DNA from 4 places in the Pseudomonas sp. S2_C03 genome. Region 4 is predicted to be linked to each of the others. Evidence: predicted binding sites of a transcription regulator. Region 4 holds the regulator's gene; each other region holds the start of a gene.
The links. Region 4 encodes FliA, which starts transcription of late flagellar genes. Its sites were predicted from a motif close to CTAAAGTTTNNNNNNNNNNNGCCGNTAA; they were not measured.

Region 1 (4,210 bases), 2.7 Mb from region 4:
AAATGTGCGGATTGATTTCCATCGGATAGATACGGCACACCAACGGACGGCGTTCGTAGATGCGGCAGAGGTTATCGTCGTCAAGATTCCGGCAACGGCCGGCATTGTAAGCGGCGAAGGTGATTGCCACGTGGGCCTGCGCCGAGCCGCTGCTGACTAACACCGAACGCCGCTGAGCATGTTCGCGTTGCTGCGTCGGCAGGCCAAGGCCATTGGCCAGGAAAGCCTCCACCAGCACGATGACCTGACCGCCATCGTCCGCCCACATGCGGGCTTCGGACAGGGTGAGAGGCACGTGATGGTCAGTGCAGCATTTGCCGCAGCCTACGCAGGAAAACGTCGTGTTCATCGAAAGATCAGTCGCTGTCATCGGCTTGAAGCAGCGACAGAATGCCGCCGCAAAAAACTGTGCTGAAGCAAGTTATGCGCCATTCACTTTGACTTGGCGGGCGCGCGGATGGAGTCCCATTCGGTGACGTAGGCGGTTTTGTCTTTCTTGCTGTACAGGCACAACTCGGTACCCTGCTGGTTCTTCATGTGTTTTTGCGGGTAGCGACCTTGCAGCAGTACGGCGGTGTAACCGACTCGGTCGTCAAACTGGGCGATATTGCCCACCGGCGCCACATTTTTCAGGCCGCTGGCCTTGGTGCAACTGGCGAGCACGGTTTTGTCATAGGCGGCCCAGGCTTCGTCGCTCGAGGCGTGGGCCTGGCTGGCCAGGGCGGTGAGGCAAAGGAGGGTCAGGGTGGTGGCTTTCATGGGCAGGCATCCTTTTGGGAATTTGGACTGAGTATGCCTGATGTTGTGGAGTCGACCCCATCGCGGGCAAGTCCGCTCCTACAGTTGATCTTCGATGCCTCTTGCAGGAGCGGGCTTGCCCGCGATTGCGGTCTATCAGTCCGGCACCCTTTCCCGCCGAACCACGACCATCCCGACACCTTGATACAACCGCTGCGCCCGCCGGTTGTCTTCTAGCACCTTCAAATCCACAAAGCCTTCGCGACGTTGCGCGAACGCCTGAAACGCATGCAGCAGCAGGGCACGGCCCAATCCCCGGCCCTGGGCATCGGGGTGCACCACCAGATTCTTGATGTAGGCACTGGTCCAGCACTGACAGACGCCAACGATCGCATCGGCCTCAAGGGCAACGAAGCACAGATCGCGATCGTATTCGGCATCGGTCTCGAACCGCTGCTGCCAGATCTCCAATGCCGGCACGCGGCCGCCGCCGTGCTGGTAGCCCAGTTGCATCAGTCGATGCACGGCGGGCGCGAGTTCGGGGCGGTAGACCTGGACTTCAATGCCAGAGGGCCAGTTGCTCGCCGGCACAACCTCGGCAAGGTTGCGCCGCATCAGCAAGCAAAAGGCCTCGGTCACATCAATGGCCTTGTTCGGCGATCGTCCTGGCCGCTTCGATCAGGCATTTGGTCAGGTCTGGCGAGGAGAACTTGGTCAGCACCGCATTGGCGCCCGCCAGCCGTGCTTTTTCGCTGTTCATCGCGCTGTCCAGCGAGGTGTGCAACAGCACGTAAAGGTGGGCAAAATCCGGGGTCTCGCGCAGGGTGCGGGTGAGGGCGTAACCATCCATTTCCGACATTTCAATGTCAGAGACGATCAGGTTGATCTGCTGCGCCGTGCCTTGCAAGTCCAGCAGGCAGTCGATGGCCTCCTTGGCGCTGCGCGCGGTGTGGCATTGCAGGCCGAGGTTGCGCAGGGTGTGCACCGATTGCTGCAGCGCCACCTGGCTGTCGTCGACCACCAGAATGCGCGCATTGCCCAACAGTTCGGCGTCTTCCATGCTCAGCTCGGTCGGCGCTACTTCGATCTGCGCGGGGGCGATGCCATGGATGACCTTTTCGATGTCCAGGACTTGCACCAGCGTGCCGTCGACCGAGGTTACGCCGGTGATGTACGAACGCACACCGCCGGAACCGAAGGGCGGGGGACGGATGTCGGTGGTCAGGCAATGGACGATCTTGCTCACGGCCTGGACGTGCAGGCCCTGTTTGGAGCGGCTGATGTCGGTGACGATCAGGCAGCCGCCGTTCGGGTCTTCCAGCGGCCGCTCGCCAATCGCCCGACTGAGGTCGATCACCGACAGCGACGCGCCGCGCAGGGTGGCAATGCCCTGAACATGTGGGTGCGACTCCGGCAATTTGGTCAGCGGTGGGCAGGGAATGATCTCACTGACCTTGAGCAGGTTGATCGCCATCAACTTGCCGCTGCGCAAGGTGAACAGCAGAAGCGAAAGTGAGTCTGCGCGAGCTTTGATGGAGGACATAAAAACCTTCTGTGGAAAAAGGTGATGGGCGATTTCAAGGTTCGCCGACAGCTATCAATGCCGGGTTATCGACTTGAAGGGGGCAGGCTTTAGGAAATTGGCTGAATGGTGGGGCCCAATCGTCGGAACGCCGCCCGGAGCAAGCTCGCTCCTACAGGGGATTTGTGAGCAACACAGAACCCTGTAGGAGCGAGCTTGCTCCGGGCGGCGCTCCGACGATAGCGGTTTCACTTGATCCCCAACCGCTTCGCCATCCGGCCCAGGTTTGCCCGGTCCAGCCCCAACTCTCGCGCCGCGCTCGCCCAGTTGTTGTGGTGGCGCTCCAGGCAGGCGTTGATCAACTGGCGCTGATAGCGTTCAGTCGCCTCGCGCAAATCACCGGTCACCACCGCGGCCGGAATGACGGCGGCCGGCTCGTCCGCCACTTCGACGCTGGCGCTGGGCAAGTCCAGATTCTCCACCCCCAGGCTGAGGATCTTCGGTCGCTCCCGGCAGTTGCCCAGGGCCTTGAGCGCACTGCGACCAATCAAGTGCTCGAGTTCCCGCACGTTGCCTGGCCAATCGTAGGCCAGCAATGCGGTCTGTGCTTCGCTGGTCAGGCGCAGGTTGTTGAGGCCCATGCGCGAACGGTTCTGTTCGAGGAAGAAACCGCTGAGCAGCAACACGTCACGACCGCGATCGCGCAGCGCCGGCACCAGCAGCGGGTAGACGCTCAGGCGATGGTAGAAGTCGGCGCGATAGCGGCCGCTGCGCACTTCTTCGGCAAGGTCACGGTTGGTGGCGGCGATGAGGCGTACATCGACCTGATGCTCCTTATCGGAGCCCAGGCGCTGCAACTGGCCGCTTTGCAGCACACGCAGCAATTTGGCCTGGACGGTCAGCGACAGCTCACCGACTTCGTCGAGAAACAGCGTACCGCCGTTGGCCAGTTCGAACTTTCCGCGTCGGTCGCTGGTGGCGCCGGTGAAGGCGCCGCGCACGTGGCCGAACAGTTCGCTTTCCACCAGGGTGTCCGGCAACGCCGCGCAGTTAAGGCTGATGATCGGCTTGTCGGCGCGGGGCGAGGCGGCGTGAATCGCCTGGGCCACCAGTTCCTTGCCGACCCCGGTCTCGCCGGTGATCAACACGGTCAGGTCGCTGCCGCCGACCAGATTGATTTCTTCCACCAGCCGTTTGTGCGCCTTGCTCTGGCCGATCAGTTCGCGATTCTGCTGACCGCTGGCCTGGCGGTACAACTCGGCGCGCTGATGCTCGTCTTCGGCGCGATTGGCCAGACGCTCGATACGTTCGGCGGCGTTGACCGTGGCAGCAGCCAGGCTGGCGAAGGCCTCCAGGGCGTCCAGTTCGACCGGTTCGCGACTTTGCGGGTCCAGGGCATCGAGGGTCAGCAGCCCCCATGGACGTTCATCGATAAACAGCGGGCAGCCCATGCAGTCGTGGACCTCCAGATGGTCGTCCAGGCCGTCGACCAACCCGTCGTAGGGGTCGGGCAACTCACTGTTCGCGGCGAAGCGGGTCGGCCCGTGGCTGCTGAGCAGCGCTTCGAAGCGTGGGTGTTCGCTGACCTTGAAGCGTCGCCCCAGGGTGTCGGTGCTCAAACCATCGACCGCCAGCGGCACCAGCCATTCGCCATCCAGGCGCAGCAACGCGGCAGCATCGCACGGAAGCAGCGCGCGCATGGCTTCGAGCAGGCGCCGATAACGCTCGCCCTCGGGCAGTTCGCGGGACAGATCGGCGACCAGCGGAAGCAAGGTGGTGAGCAGAGATTTTGCAGTCATAGTGACTCCATGTAGTCCGGATGACTATAAGCCAGGCGCTGTCGATATGACTATAAAGTTATCAACGTATTGATTTATAAGGAATAATTAACTGGCACGGAAACTGATAAAGCTAGGGCAAACACATTAGAAACCCAAGTGGCGCAGGAGT
Region 2 (4,210 bases), 1.1 Mb from region 4:
TGGCCACCAGATAAGTGAAGCCAGAACGGTGATGAGTCTGGCAGTGGGTAATGACTTCTTTGTCCTTGGTGATCCCCAGGTGTTCGAGGATTCGCGGCATGTCGGTGCGGATGCGCAGGTTGCGCGCCGGGTCCATGCCCTCGGTCCACTCGAAGTTGACTGCGCCGGGAATGTGCCCAGCCTTGGCCGCCAGGACCTTCTCGCCGGAATACTCCAGTGGCCCGCGTGCGTCCCAGATAGCCAGGTCGGCGGCGCCAAGGCGGCTTTGCAGGTACTCGCGTGTCGCGGTGGGTTCCTCGTGCAGGGTCAAGGTCACCGGACCGCCCACCGCTGGCGGGATTTGGATCGACATCGGCGAGCCTTCCGCCAGCCAGGCCGTCAGGCCACCGTCGAGGTAGTGGTACTTCTGGTGGCCGATGACATCGAGCAACCAGATGAAGCGCCCGGCCCAACCGCCGCCTTCGTCGTCGTAGACCACGTACACGGCGTCGGGATTGTGGCCCAGTTCACCGAACAGCGCCTCGAGTGCCGCTTGCGGTGGCATCAGGCCCGGCGCCGGCGGCTGGCCGAGTTGCGTGCGTTTCGGATCGACGAAGCGCGCGCCGGGAATATGGCCTTCGGCATAGCGGGCGCTGCTGGTCAGGTCCACCAGGATAAGATCGCGGGCGTCGAGGCGAGGAAGCAAGTCGCTCGGCTCAATGACCAGCGGCAAGCCAGAGAAGTCAGACATGTGAGGTCTCCAGGGCACAAAGGGGAGGATTGTAGCGGGTCATTGGCCGCGATGGCTAAAGCTGTGCAGGGCTTTCTCGATGCACTGCGCGGTTTTCCCAAAGGCCTGCACGGTGATATCCGAAAACGGCCCACCACCCTGGTCTGCGGCCACGATCATGATGACGCGGCCGTTGTTGACCAGCGAACGCAGCATCAAGTGTTCACCGCGAAATTGTGCGCGCAGGCCGGGGGGCAGCAGCGCCGAGAATTGCGCATTGTTGGCCGGGTTCAGGCGCACCTGCGCCTGTTGCGCCAGCAAACGTTGCAACACGGTGCTTTGACTGACCACGAAATTCAATCCGGCTGCTTCCTTGGGCAGCCCGGCGGTCTGGTGTACGCGCAGATTGGCGTGGGTGCGGTCGGCCATCAGGATCATCACCCGGCGCATGCCACACGCCACCAGGGCGTCCCGTGCCGAGTTGGTCAGGTGCATGGCATTGGTGAACCGACTCGGCTCTGCCAGTAATTCGGCGCATTGCCCGCGCCACTTCGTCAAGTCTTCGGCAGACGGTCCCGGGGCAGGCAGCAGGCCCGCGTGGATACGATGGGTGCCCCACGGCCAGAGCAGCGCAACGGCGGGATGGAAGAGGCCAGGCGCGGCGTGGTGGCGGGCGCTGTTGACAGCCTGCTGGTGCAGTTGCTGCTGCAACTCGTCCATTGGCATTTGCAGGTAGAGGCTGGTCAAGTATTGCCAGCGCTGACTGTGCGGGCAGTCCCAGGATTGTTGCGCCGACAGTGCCAAGCCGTTGGCCAGCAACACGGTGTTGGCCGGCTGGTTGAGCCAGCGCCGCAGTGTCGGGTCGTCATCGAGACGGTTTTGCTGGCGCAGCGGATGATCGATGTCACGGGCGATGCGCAGAACTTGCACCAGCTCACGTTGCTCCATGAGCAGCAGCCTGTAACCTTGTTGGACCCAGTTCGGCAGGTGCCAGGTTTCCACCAGCGTGCGGGCGATTCGCAACAAGCGAACGCCGAACAATTGTTTCTCGACTTTGCGTGCCGACTCGCCCTTGTGGATAACCCGCAGTTCCCACTCTTCGAGCAATTGCGGGTGGGTCAGTGCCAGCGGCCATAACGGCGACAGGAATAACAGGCTGCCCCAGTGGATGTCCTGCCACAGCCTGGCCAGGCGTGCGGCGAAAAAACCATTGGCCTGTTGCGTAGCGTGCTGGCTGATCAACTGCAACTGTCGCAGGGTCGCTGGAATTTGCGATTCAGGCATGGCAGGCAGCCGAGCGAGCAACTCTTCGGTGCGCTTCAAACCCAGGCGCGTGATCGCCACCTCAAGGTTTTCCGCCGGCTCGGCCATGCTGCCGTGAGTCTGCCGATTGGCTTCGCGAATCACGCTCAATGCCAGTGCAGGGCTGTCCTGCATCAGGTCGGCGATATCGCGCAATGAGCTGCGATTGTCGGTGATTGCCTTGCAAACCCGGTCGTGGCTGGCCTGTGGGACAGGCAGGCGCACGCCATCGAGAAGCTTTACCCAGCCTTCGAGCGTGGTCGGTTTTTGCGGTGGAACGTTCGTTTCATTAGCCATGGTTGGACGTGATCATCGTCTGCATTACCTACGCCCAGAATGGGCCAAATTGGCTTTTCGCCTGAACTGGCTATAGTCTGGCGCAGTTTTGCCGATAAGTAGAAGAAGAGATTTTTTAACTTCCGAATATGACCTTGAACCCGACTCAGTAAGTGCTCTCCTACCTATGGCTAAAATAATCGGCATCATCGTCGTATTCGCTAGCGTGCTCGGCGGATACGTGCTCTCCCACGGCAAAATTGCCGCCCTGATCCAACCCTTCGAAGTCATGATCATTGGCGGCGCAGCCTTGGGTGCGTTCCTGCAGGCCAACCCCGGCTATATGACCATGCACGTGCTCAAGAAATCCCTGAGCATGTTCGGCTCGCGCTTCAGCCACACCTTCTACCTGGAAGTGTTGGGGCTGGTTTACGAAATCCTCAATAAAAGTCGCCGTGAAGGCATGATGGCCATCGAAGGCGACATCGAAGATGCGGCGGCGAGCCCGATTTTCGCCAAGTATCCCGCAGTGTTGAAAGATGAACGCATGACCGCGTTTATCTGTGATTACCTGCGCATCATGTCGTCCGGCAACATGGCTCCCCATGAGCTGGAAGGTCTGTTCGACATGGAGCTTTACAGCCTCAAGGAAGACCTGGAGCATCCTTCCCATGCGGTCAACGGCATTGCCGACGGCATGCCCGGTTTCGGTATTGTCGCCGCGGTACTGGGTATCGTGGTCACCATGGCCTCGCTCGGTGAGGGCGACCAGGCTTCCATCGGCTTGCACGTAGGTGCGGCACTGGTGGGTACCTTCTTCGGTATTCTTGCCGCTTACGGTTTTTTCGGCCCCCTGGCCCATTCCCTGGCCCACGATGCCAAGGAAGAGCTGAACGTATACGAAGCGATCAAAGCCTCGCTGGTGGCCTCGGCTTCTGGCATGCCGCCATCGCTGGCCGTGGAGTTCGGGCGCAAGGTTCTGTACCCGGCGCACCGTCCTAGCTTCGCTGAGCTGGAACAAGCGGTTCGCGGTCGCTAAACCATGGAAAATAATCAGCCGATAATCGTCAAGCGCGTCAAGCGCATAGCCGGCGGACATCACGGGGGCGCCTGGAAAATCGCCTTCGCTGACTTCGCGACGGCGATGATGGCGTTCTTCCTGGTGCTGTGGCTGCTGTCCACCGCGACACCGGAACAGAAGATAGCCATCGCCGGTTACTTCAAGGACCCGGTCGGGTTTTCCGAAAGTGGCACGCCCTACATCATTGACCTGGGCGGCTCGCCGACCCTGGCGCCGGAAAACACCCTCAACCCTGAGGTGAAGTCCCAACCTCAGCCGGACAAGGTGACGGTCGACGCCGAACAGGTCGAAGGCATGGCCGAGATGGTCGAGAAGGAACGCCTGGAGCTGTTGCTGCAGGAACTGCAGAACAAGGTGGAAGAAAATCCGCAACTGCAGAAGTTCAAGGACCAGATCCTGTTCGAGATCACCACCGACGGCTTGCGTATCCAGATCGTGGACGCCGAGAACCGGCCGATGTTCGATTCCGGCAGTGCGCGCCTGAAGCCGTATTTCGAAGACATCCTGCTGGCCATGGCCGACACCATCAAGGCGGTGCCGAACAAGATCAGCGTCAGTGGCCACACCGATGCCAAGCCGTTCGCCGGTACCGGCGACTTCGGCAACTGGGAGCTGTCGGCCAACCGCGCCAACGCCGCACGCCGTGCGCTGGTGGCGGGCAGTTATCCGGAAGATCAGGTGGCGCGGGTGGTGGGTTATGCCTCGTCGGCACTGTTCGATCGCGAGAATCCGCTCAACCCGGTCAACCGCCGTATCGACATCATCGTGCTGACCAAGAAAGCCCAGCGTGCCATCGAAGGCTCGCAAGGTGCGGAACCGGCTCCGGAACCGACACAAGGCCA
Region 3 (4,210 bases), 3.1 Mb from region 4:
GCCACCACTTCGACACCGACCGTCTGCAGGCAACGCGTGACCTGCTTGCGTGCCACTGACGAGTCATCGACGGTCAGCACGCGCAGCGACAAGGCCTTGTGCTGGGTCTCGACGTCGACCACGCCCACGGAAATCGCTTCGGGCGTCGGCGCCACTTCCGCCAGTACCTTCTCGACGTCGATGATTTCGACTAGCTGATTGTCGACCCGAGTCACAGCCGTCAGGTAGTGATCGCGTCCGGTGCCCTTGGGCGGCGGATGAATCTCCTCCCAGTTCATGTTGACGATGCGCTCCACCGAGCGCACCAGGAAACCCTGGGTCTTGGTGTTGTACTCCGTGATGATCACGAAGGGGTTGCTTTGATCTTTCAATGCTCCGGAACCGGTTGCCATCGCCAGATCAAGAATCGGAATGGTCGCTCCCCGGATATTTGCCACACCGCACACGACAGGACTGGACTTGGGCATCACGGTCAGCGAGGGGCATTGCAGCACCTCTCGAACCTTGAACACGTTGATCCCGTAGAGCTGCTGGCCGTCGAGACGGAACAACAACAGCTCCAGGCGATTCTGCCCTACCAGTTGCGTGCGCTGGTTTACCGAATCCATTACACCAGCCATGCCCAGACTCCTACACCAACGCTAGTTGTGTTGCGACGCACATTCATCACTAAACGGCACGGCGCTTGCTTTTTAACTTTTATGAACACAGAACCGACATTTTTTCGACGCCTGACATCCACCTCCCGCAGATTGCTCTGCGCGATATCGGCCGTCTGCCTGTTCAACGCTGGCAGCCCTGCCCTTGCTGACGCAGTTACCTTGCCTGACATGCTTATCGGCGTCACCCAAGGCTTTCTTGAATTCACCGTAGAGGACTACCTGGCCACCAGTCAAACCGAAGGTCGTTACGAAATCGAGGTCAAACAGCTCGACCCGCGCCTGCGCATGCCCATGTGCGACAAGGAATTGACAGCCAGTCTGGAGAGCCCTGCCAAGCCATTGGGCCGTGTCACGGTCAAGGTTCGCTGCGAGGGCAGCTCCCCGTGGACAGTGTTCGTGCCCGCTCAAGTGCGCCTGTTTCGCGAGATAGTGACCACTGCCCGCCCCCTGCGTCGCGCCGACATCGTCGAGCCCGGTGACGTGGTCATGCGCGAGCGGGACATCGGCCAGGTTACCCAGGGCTATCTGACCACCCTGGACCAGGCGATCGGTCAGCGACTTACCCGACCAATGGTCGCTGATCAGGTGATAACCCTGGTCAATCTCGAACAGACTGAAGTCATCCGCAAAGGTGATCAGGTGGTGATTACTGCCCGTAGCGGCACGCTGAGCGTGAGGATGCCCGGCGAAGCACTGTCCAACGGCGGCATGAGCGAGCAGATTCGCGTGAAAAACCTCAACTCCAAACGGGTTATCAAGGCGCAAGTGACCGCGCCTGGGCAGGTGGAGGTGGCCATGTAGCAACTCTGATCGCGAATCAGTGGCGTTGCCCTGGGCTGTTCCCTAAACTGTGGCGCATGCGGAAGACGTGCTGGCGCTTGCAGGCTCATTGATAAAATGGGTCTAAAGTTTTCACTGGGATAGCCGAGAACATGGCAAGCGTCCAAATATTCAGAGGTTTTTTACCATGGTCATCGATTTCAGCCGTTTGAACAGCACCTCGCCACTAACGGGCAATACACGTACCAACGCCGCCAAGGACACCGCCGAAACTGGCCAGTCCAAAGCGTTGAATACCCCGGCCGAACAGGCCAGCACCGTTAAAAGCGGGGAATCGGTACACCTCAGCCATGAGGCTCAACAGTTGCAACAGGTCACTGACAAGCTGCGTGATCAGCCTGCCGTCGACAAAGCCCGGGTGGCCGAGTTGAAAGCAGCGATTGCCGATGGCAGCTACAAAGTCGACAGCAACCGTGTAGCCAGCAAACTGCTCAATTTCGAAGCCCAGCGCTAGGCTCCGGTCTGCGCCAGGCTTTTGGACGCTTAAAAACCAAGGCCAGCCATGCACGATACTAATTTACTGCAACTGATCACCGACGACTTCGCTCCCGCTCAACACCTGCTGGAGTTATTGCAAACCGAGTCCCTCGCCTTGCACGGTCGCGACATGCCTCTGCTCGAAGAGATTCTGGCGCAGAAGCAGGCAATGATCATTCTGCTCGAACAGCATGGCCGCAAACGCAGTGAAATTCTCGCCAGCCTGAACCTGCCGCTCAATCGCAATGGCCTGGAGCAATTGGCCAGCCAATCGAGCATCGGCCCGCAACTGCTGGAACAGAGCGATGTGCTGACCGATCTGTTGGCTCAATGCCAAGCGGCAAACGCCAATAATGGCCAGTCGATTCTGGTCCAGCAGGCCGCCACGGCCAACCAGCTGAAAATCCTCACCGGCGGTGAACCGCCAGCACTCTATGATGCACGCGGATCTACCGCGAAACTTGCGAAGCCGCGCCCGCTCAGTCAGGCTTGAGCCTGCAAATGATCACGCCCTATGAAGACTCGCAACATGCTGGCACTATAGTGGCCAGTTGTAGTCATATTTTGTCTGGAGATTGATGTGTCCAATGCCTTAAATGCGGAAGATTCCCCGCAGCCACCCAAGGTGCTCACCACGCCTCTGGAGATCTCCGGCAACCTGCGCCAATTGCAAGACAGCCATGATCCGCTGATCATTACTTTCCACGAACGGACCCAGCGCTTTCAGAGCTACCTGGTGAACGTCGACCGCGACAGTGGCACGATCAAACTCGACGAAATGATCCCGCGCGATGGCGAGCGTTTCCTGCTGGCCGGCGAGCCGTACAAGGTCGAAGGTTTTCATGATGGCGTGCGTATCGCTTGGGAAAGCAACGGCCAACCGACGCTCGACGAGTCCGGCGGCGAGCGCGGCTACCTTGCCCCACTGCCGGACGAAGTGGTTTACCACCAGCGCCGCAACGCCTTCCGCGCCGCCCTGAAGCTGGCGCAACTGGTCGACATCGACCTGGACGGTGAAAAGCTCAAGGCGCCGATTCGCGGCAAACTGCTGGATATTTCCGCCACCGGCTGCAAGTTGCGCTTCGATGGCGACATCACCGCCAGCCTGCAACTGGGCCAGGTCTACGATCGCTTCGCCGCCGCCCTGCCTTTCGGCAAGATGACCGCGCCGGTCGAACTGCGCTACCTGCACTTCGAAGAAAGAATCTCCACCACCTTCGCCGGCATCCGCTTTCACAACATGAGCGGGCTGGTGCAGCGCCAGGTCGAACGTTTCGTCTATCAGTTGCAGCGTGAAGCACGTCGCTTCGATAAAGACGATATGTAACGTCTGCTACCTCGGCAAATGTGCAGGGTCTTGCCGCATCGCAGCAAGACCCGTGGCTACACCTGGCGTCCTGCCACTCCTATTTTCTTTCTGAACAACGCCCCAGCTAACACAAACGAGCTTATTGTGGGCATGACTGCGGCTCCGGCAGATGCAGCGGCATCTTGATCGGGTATTGCGGGCTGCCAAAGGCGTAGCAGGAGGTGGTGACCGCAAGCTCGTCGCACGGCAGGAAGTGCACGGTGAGGCCGCAGACTTTTTGTCCGGTGTAGTCGGGGATGGGGACGGTTTTGCTGTGTTGGCGTTTTTGGGCATTGATGTTGTCTAGCCAAGCATCGTATTTCGCCTCATCAGCAAGACCCGGATTGTCGTAGGAGTAAGCCACACCAGTTTCCCAATCAACACGCACCATCATTCCCGGTTTCCAACGCAAAGGCGCGGCATAACAACATCCTCCTCCCCCGCCCTGGTACGGGCCAATGATGTCGAGACCCGAGCGCCCGTCCACCCTGAAGCGATTAATAGCCCAGTGGGTATGGTTGATCGCTTCGAGGGTGCTGGCATTAACGTTTGCCGGCGCAGCCATCAGGATGCCGATTGCCCATATCACGTAACGACACTGAATACGCTGGAGCCTGCCCCACATGCTTCGCGCTCGATGCCCGGCAACGTGCTCAAACCGTCTCATCGCGAACCTCCCTGGCTTGTGCGCCGAAGCTCTCCCAACGTGCGCTGAGCCTCTTTTGCATCTCGGCCAAACCCTCGCCATCCAGGATCGAAGGTGGCCTCGGTCGCGGCTGGGAATGGCGATTGTCGGCTACCATCCCGCCGTTGCCTTCCTTGAGCAGCACCAACTCCCGTCGGTTGACTTCGCCGAAGAACACCATGCGCTCACTGAAGTACG
Region 4 (4,210 bases):
CGAGCAACGATTCAAATTCGTGATCGGTGATCAGATCGCTGCCGGCAGCGGCAGCGTTTGGCGCAGCCGACGCAGGGACCGATGCGATGGCCGACTCCAATGCGTCGACCGCAAAGTTACCTTTGCCATGCAACTGATCGAGCAGTGCCTCGAACTCGTCGTCGGTGATGTCTGAGCTGTCGCCCGGCTCTTTCGCGCTCGCGCTGGCCGCAGGTGCGGCTGGCGCGGCACCGACCGCATCGGCAGCGAACTGGCCCTTGCCGTGCAACTGGTCGAGCAGCGACTCGAACTCGGCGTCGGTGATCTCATCACTGACCACCTCGGACGTTTCGACCGCAGCGGCCACCGGCGCCTCGGCTTCGGCCTTGACGGCGTTCAGCGAGTCCAGCAACTGTTCGAATTCGTTGTCGGTGATGTCGCCTGATTCGGCTTGCGCCGCTGCTTGTGGCTCTTCAGCCACGGCTGCAACCGGCGCGGCCTCATCAGCCGATTGCGGTTCGGCCAGACGAGCCAGCGCGGCGAGCAATTCAGGCGTAGCAGCCGTAATCGGGCTACGGTCGCGAACTTCGCTGAACATGCTGTTCACCGAGTCCAGTGCTTCGAGAACCACGTCCATCAATTCCGAGTCGACGCGACGTTCACCCTTGCGCAGGATGTCAAACACGTTCTCGGCGATGTGACAGCACTCCACCAGCTCATTGAGCTGGAGGAAGCCGGCGCCCCCTTTTACAGTGTGAAAACCGCGAAAAATTGCATTGAGCAAGTCCGCATCATCAGGTCGACTTTCCAGCTCGACCAGCTGCTCGGACAGTTGCTCTAGAATCTCGCCGGCCTCAACCAGGAAATCCTGAAGGATCTCTTCATCGGCGCCGAAGCTCATTAATGGTGTGCTCCTAACAGAACAGGTCTAATAAAACCTAAAATCCAAGGCTGGATAGCAAATCGTCCACATCGTCCTGACCGGACACAACGTCTTCTCTTTTATCGGCATGAATCTGCGGACCTTCACCCTGAGAGAGATGTTTTTGTGGATCTTTTTCTGCAAGCATCGCTTCCCGGTCATGTTCGATGCCCGCAAAGCGGTCCACCTGACTGGCCATGAGCACAAGTTTGAGCAGATTGGTTTCAACGTCCGTGACCAATTGCGTCACACGCTTGATCACCTGACCGGTGAGATCCTGGTAATCCTGCGCGAGCAGAATGTCGTTGAGGTTGCTCGATACCGCCCGGTTGTCCTTGCTGCTGCGAGCCAGGAAACCGTCGACACGCCGCGCCAGTTCGCGAAACTCTTCGGCCCCGACTTCGCGGCGCATGAAACGCCCCCAGTCCGTGCTCAATGCCTGGGCTTCATCGCCAAGGCTGTTGACCAGAGGCGTTGAGCTTTCGACCAGATCCATGGTGCGGTTCGCAGCGGCCTCGGTCAGCTTGACAACATACCCCAGGCGCTCGGTGGCATCCGTGATCTGGGACACTTCCTCGGCTTGCGGCATGTGCGGATCAATCTGGAAATTGACGATCGCGCTATGCAATTCGCGGGTGAGCTTGCCCACTTCCTGATACAGGCCGCGGTCACGGGTCTGATTGAGCTCATGGATCAGTTGTACCGCGTCACCGAACTTGCCTTTTTCAAGGCTTTCGACCAATTCGACCGCGTGTTTTTTCAGGGTCGACTCGAACTCGCCCTGTGAAGATTCTTTGTGGTCCATAGCTCCCCCGTGGCGCGGTGACTCAACCGATGCGTTCGAAAATCTTCTCGATTTTTTCTTTCAACGCCTGGGCCGTGAAGGGTTTGACGACATAACCGTTTACACCGGCCTGGGCAGCTTCGATGATCTGCTCGCGCTTGGCTTCTGCAGTGACCATCAATACCGGCAGGTGCTTGAGTTTTTCGTCGGCGCGCACGTGGCGCAGCAGATCGATACCGGTCATGCCAGGCATGTTCCAGTCGGTTACCAGAAAGTCGATGCTTCCGCTGTTGAGAACCGGAATGGCGGTGATGCCATCGTCAGCCTCAACCGTGTTGGTGAACCCAAGGTCACGCAACAGGTTCTTGATGATCCGCCGCATCGTTGAAAAGTCATCAACGATGAGGATTTTCATGTTCTTGTCCAATTCGACCTCCAAGCAGTCTTAAACGCGCCCAGCACCTGGACGCGCCATTTCAATCAATTCGGCAGAGCACTCAATGACTGTCTGGAGCACAACAGATCGAGACCGGCACGGTTCAACCCCGCACCAGCCACGTTCGCAGTGTCCCCACACTGCCTTCAGCGCGCTCGCCACTCCCCCAAACGCCCCCGCAAACGGGCCGCGCACTGGCTGTGTAACTGGCTGACCCGAGATTCGCTGACCCCCAGGACCTCACCGATTTCCTTGAGATTCAACTCTTCGTCGTAGTACAGCGCCAACACCAGTCGCTCGCGCTCCGGCAAATTGGCAATCGCGTCCGCCAGCGCCGCCTGGAAGCGTTCGTCTTCCAGATCGCGTGACGGCTCGAGATGAGCACTCGCGCCATCCTCATGCAGCCCTTCGTGTTCGCCGTCCTGCAAAAGATCGTCGAAACTGAATAACCGGCTGCCCAGGGTGTCGTTCAAAATCCCGTAATAATCATCGAGACTCAATTGGAGTTCGGCCGCAACTTCGTGATCTTTAGCGTCACGGCCGGTTTTAGCTTCAATCGAGCGAATTGCGTCGCTGACCATGCGGGTATTGCGGTGAACCGAGCGTGGCGCCCAATCCCCTTTGCGCACTTCATCAAGCATGGCGCCACGGATTCGAATGCCCGCGTACGTCTCGAAACTGGCGCCTTTGCTGGCGTCGTATTTGGTGGACACTTCCAGCAGGCCGATCATCCCGGCCTGGATCAGGTCTTCGACCTGAACACTGGCCGGCAGGCGCGCCAACAAGTGATACGCAATGCGTTTGACCAGTGGCGCGTAACGCTCGATCAGCTCGTACTGCGCGTAACGCGCCGATTTCTTGTAGAGGTTGTAACCGCTGGCGGTCATAGCACGGGTCCTGCCGTTTGTTGCACGAGGCGCTCGACGAAAAACTCCAGGTGCCCGCGCGGGTTGGCGGGCAGTGGCCAGGTATCGACCTTCTGTGCAATGGCCTTGAAAGCCAGCGAGCACTTGGAACGCGGGAAAGCTTCATAAACAGCGCGCTGCTTCTGGACGGCCTTGCGTACGCTTTCGTCGTAGGGCACCGCGCCGACGTATTGTAGGGCGACGTCAAGGAAACGATCCGTGACCTTTGTCAACTTGGCGAACAGGTTGCGCCCTTCCTGAGGGCTCTGGGCCATGTTGGCCAGGACGCGGAAACGGTTCATGCCGTAATCACGGTTGAGCAGCTTGATCAGAGCGTAAGCGTCAGTGATGGACGTTGGCTCGTCGCAGACCACCAGGAGGACTTCCTGGGCGGCGCGGACAAAACTGACTACCGAGTCACCAATACCCGCAGCGGTATCGATCACCAGCACATCGAGGTTGTCGCCGATATCGCTGAACGCCTGAATCAGGCCGGCATGCTGGGCCGGGCTCAGGTGCACCATGCTCTGTGTGCCGGAGGCGGCGGGAACGATGCGGATGCCGCCGGGGCCTTGCAACAATACGTCACGCAGCTCGCAGCGGCCCTCGATCACGTCGGCCAGGGTGCGTTTGGGTGTCAGGCCCAGCAGAACGTCGACGTTCGCCAGCCCCAGATCGGCGTCCAGCAGCATGACCCGCCGGCCTAGCTCCGCTAGAGCCAGGGACAAGTTCACTGACACGTTAGTCTTGCCGACGCCACCCTTGCCGCCGGTCACCGCGATCACCTGTACGGGATGCATGCTGCCCATGTTATTTCTTTACCTTGTCTTGCATAGACGGAGGCCACATGACTGGCTGCGCGTTCGCAACTGGAACAATGCCTGGCAGACCATCGATGTAGGTACAAAAACTGTTCACCTCAGCCAACCTGCTTGGTCGGACTGTGGTAGATGTCAGCGAACATGTCAGCCATGGCTTCTTCGCTGGGTTCTTCCTGCATTTGCACGCTGACGGCGCGACTGACCAACTGATGACGGCGCGGCAAATGCAAGTCATCCGGAATACGTGGTCCATCGGTGAGGTAAGCCACCGGCAATTCATGACTGATTGCCAGGCTCAACACCTCGCCCAAACTAGCCGTTTCATCCAGTTTAGTCAGGATGCAGCCTGCCAGCCCGCAGCGC

Region 1: AB4N64_RS00790 (chemotaxis protein CheW) is a predicted target of FliA. The motif match lies at 2,347-2,374, and genes of this name have one in related genera.
Region 2: motA (flagellar motor stator protein MotA) is a predicted target of FliA. The motif match lies at 2,379-2,406, and genes of this name have one in related genera.
Region 3: flgM (flagellar biosynthesis anti-sigma factor FlgM) is a predicted target of FliA. The motif match lies at 1,566-1,593, and genes of this name have one in related genera.

Annotation. Positions count from the first base shown of each region.
Region 1 is NZ_CP162766.1:157,463-161,672, forward strand. It holds gene AB4N64_RS00775 (YkgJ family cysteine cluster protein) at 1-349, opposite strand, end outside; gene AB4N64_RS00780 (hypothetical protein) at 433-759, opposite strand; gene AB4N64_RS00785 (GNAT family N-acetyltransferase) at 895-1,353, opposite strand; gene AB4N64_RS00790 (chemotaxis protein CheW) at 1,379-2,281, opposite strand; gene norR (nitric oxide reductase transcriptional regulator NorR) at 2,509-4,059, opposite strand.
Region 2 is NZ_CP162766.1:4,874,358-4,878,567, reverse strand. It holds gene rhdA (thiosulfate sulfurtransferase) at 1-730, opposite strand, end outside; gene AB4N64_RS22465 (HDOD domain-containing protein) at 770-2,308, opposite strand; gene motA (flagellar motor stator protein MotA) at 2,475-3,326, shown strand; gene motB (flagellar motor protein MotB) at 3,330-4,210, shown strand, end outside.
Region 3 is NZ_CP162766.1:590,381-594,590, reverse strand. It holds gene AB4N64_RS02750 (chemotaxis protein CheV) at 1-620, opposite strand, end outside; gene flgA (flagellar basal body P-ring formation chaperone FlgA) at 702-1,463, shown strand; gene flgM (flagellar biosynthesis anti-sigma factor FlgM) at 1,630-1,956, shown strand; gene AB4N64_RS02735 (flagella synthesis protein FlgN) at 2,005-2,472, shown strand; gene AB4N64_RS02730 (flagellar brake protein) at 2,560-3,306, shown strand; gene AB4N64_RS02725 (DUF3304 domain-containing protein) at 3,428-3,892, opposite strand; gene AB4N64_RS02720 (T6SS phospholipase effector Tle1-like catalytic domain-containing protein) at 3,981-4,210, opposite strand, start outside.
Region 4 is NZ_CP162766.1:3,786,731-3,790,940, forward strand. It holds gene AB4N64_RS17475 (chemotaxis protein CheA) at 1-880, opposite strand, end outside; gene AB4N64_RS17480 (protein phosphatase CheZ) at 918-1,706, opposite strand; gene AB4N64_RS17485 (chemotaxis response regulator CheY) at 1,729-2,100, opposite strand; gene fliA (RNA polymerase sigma factor FliA) at 2,268-3,008, opposite strand; gene fleN (flagellar synthesis regulator FleN) at 3,005-3,835, opposite strand; gene flhF (flagellar biosynthesis protein FlhF) at 3,946-4,210, opposite strand, start outside.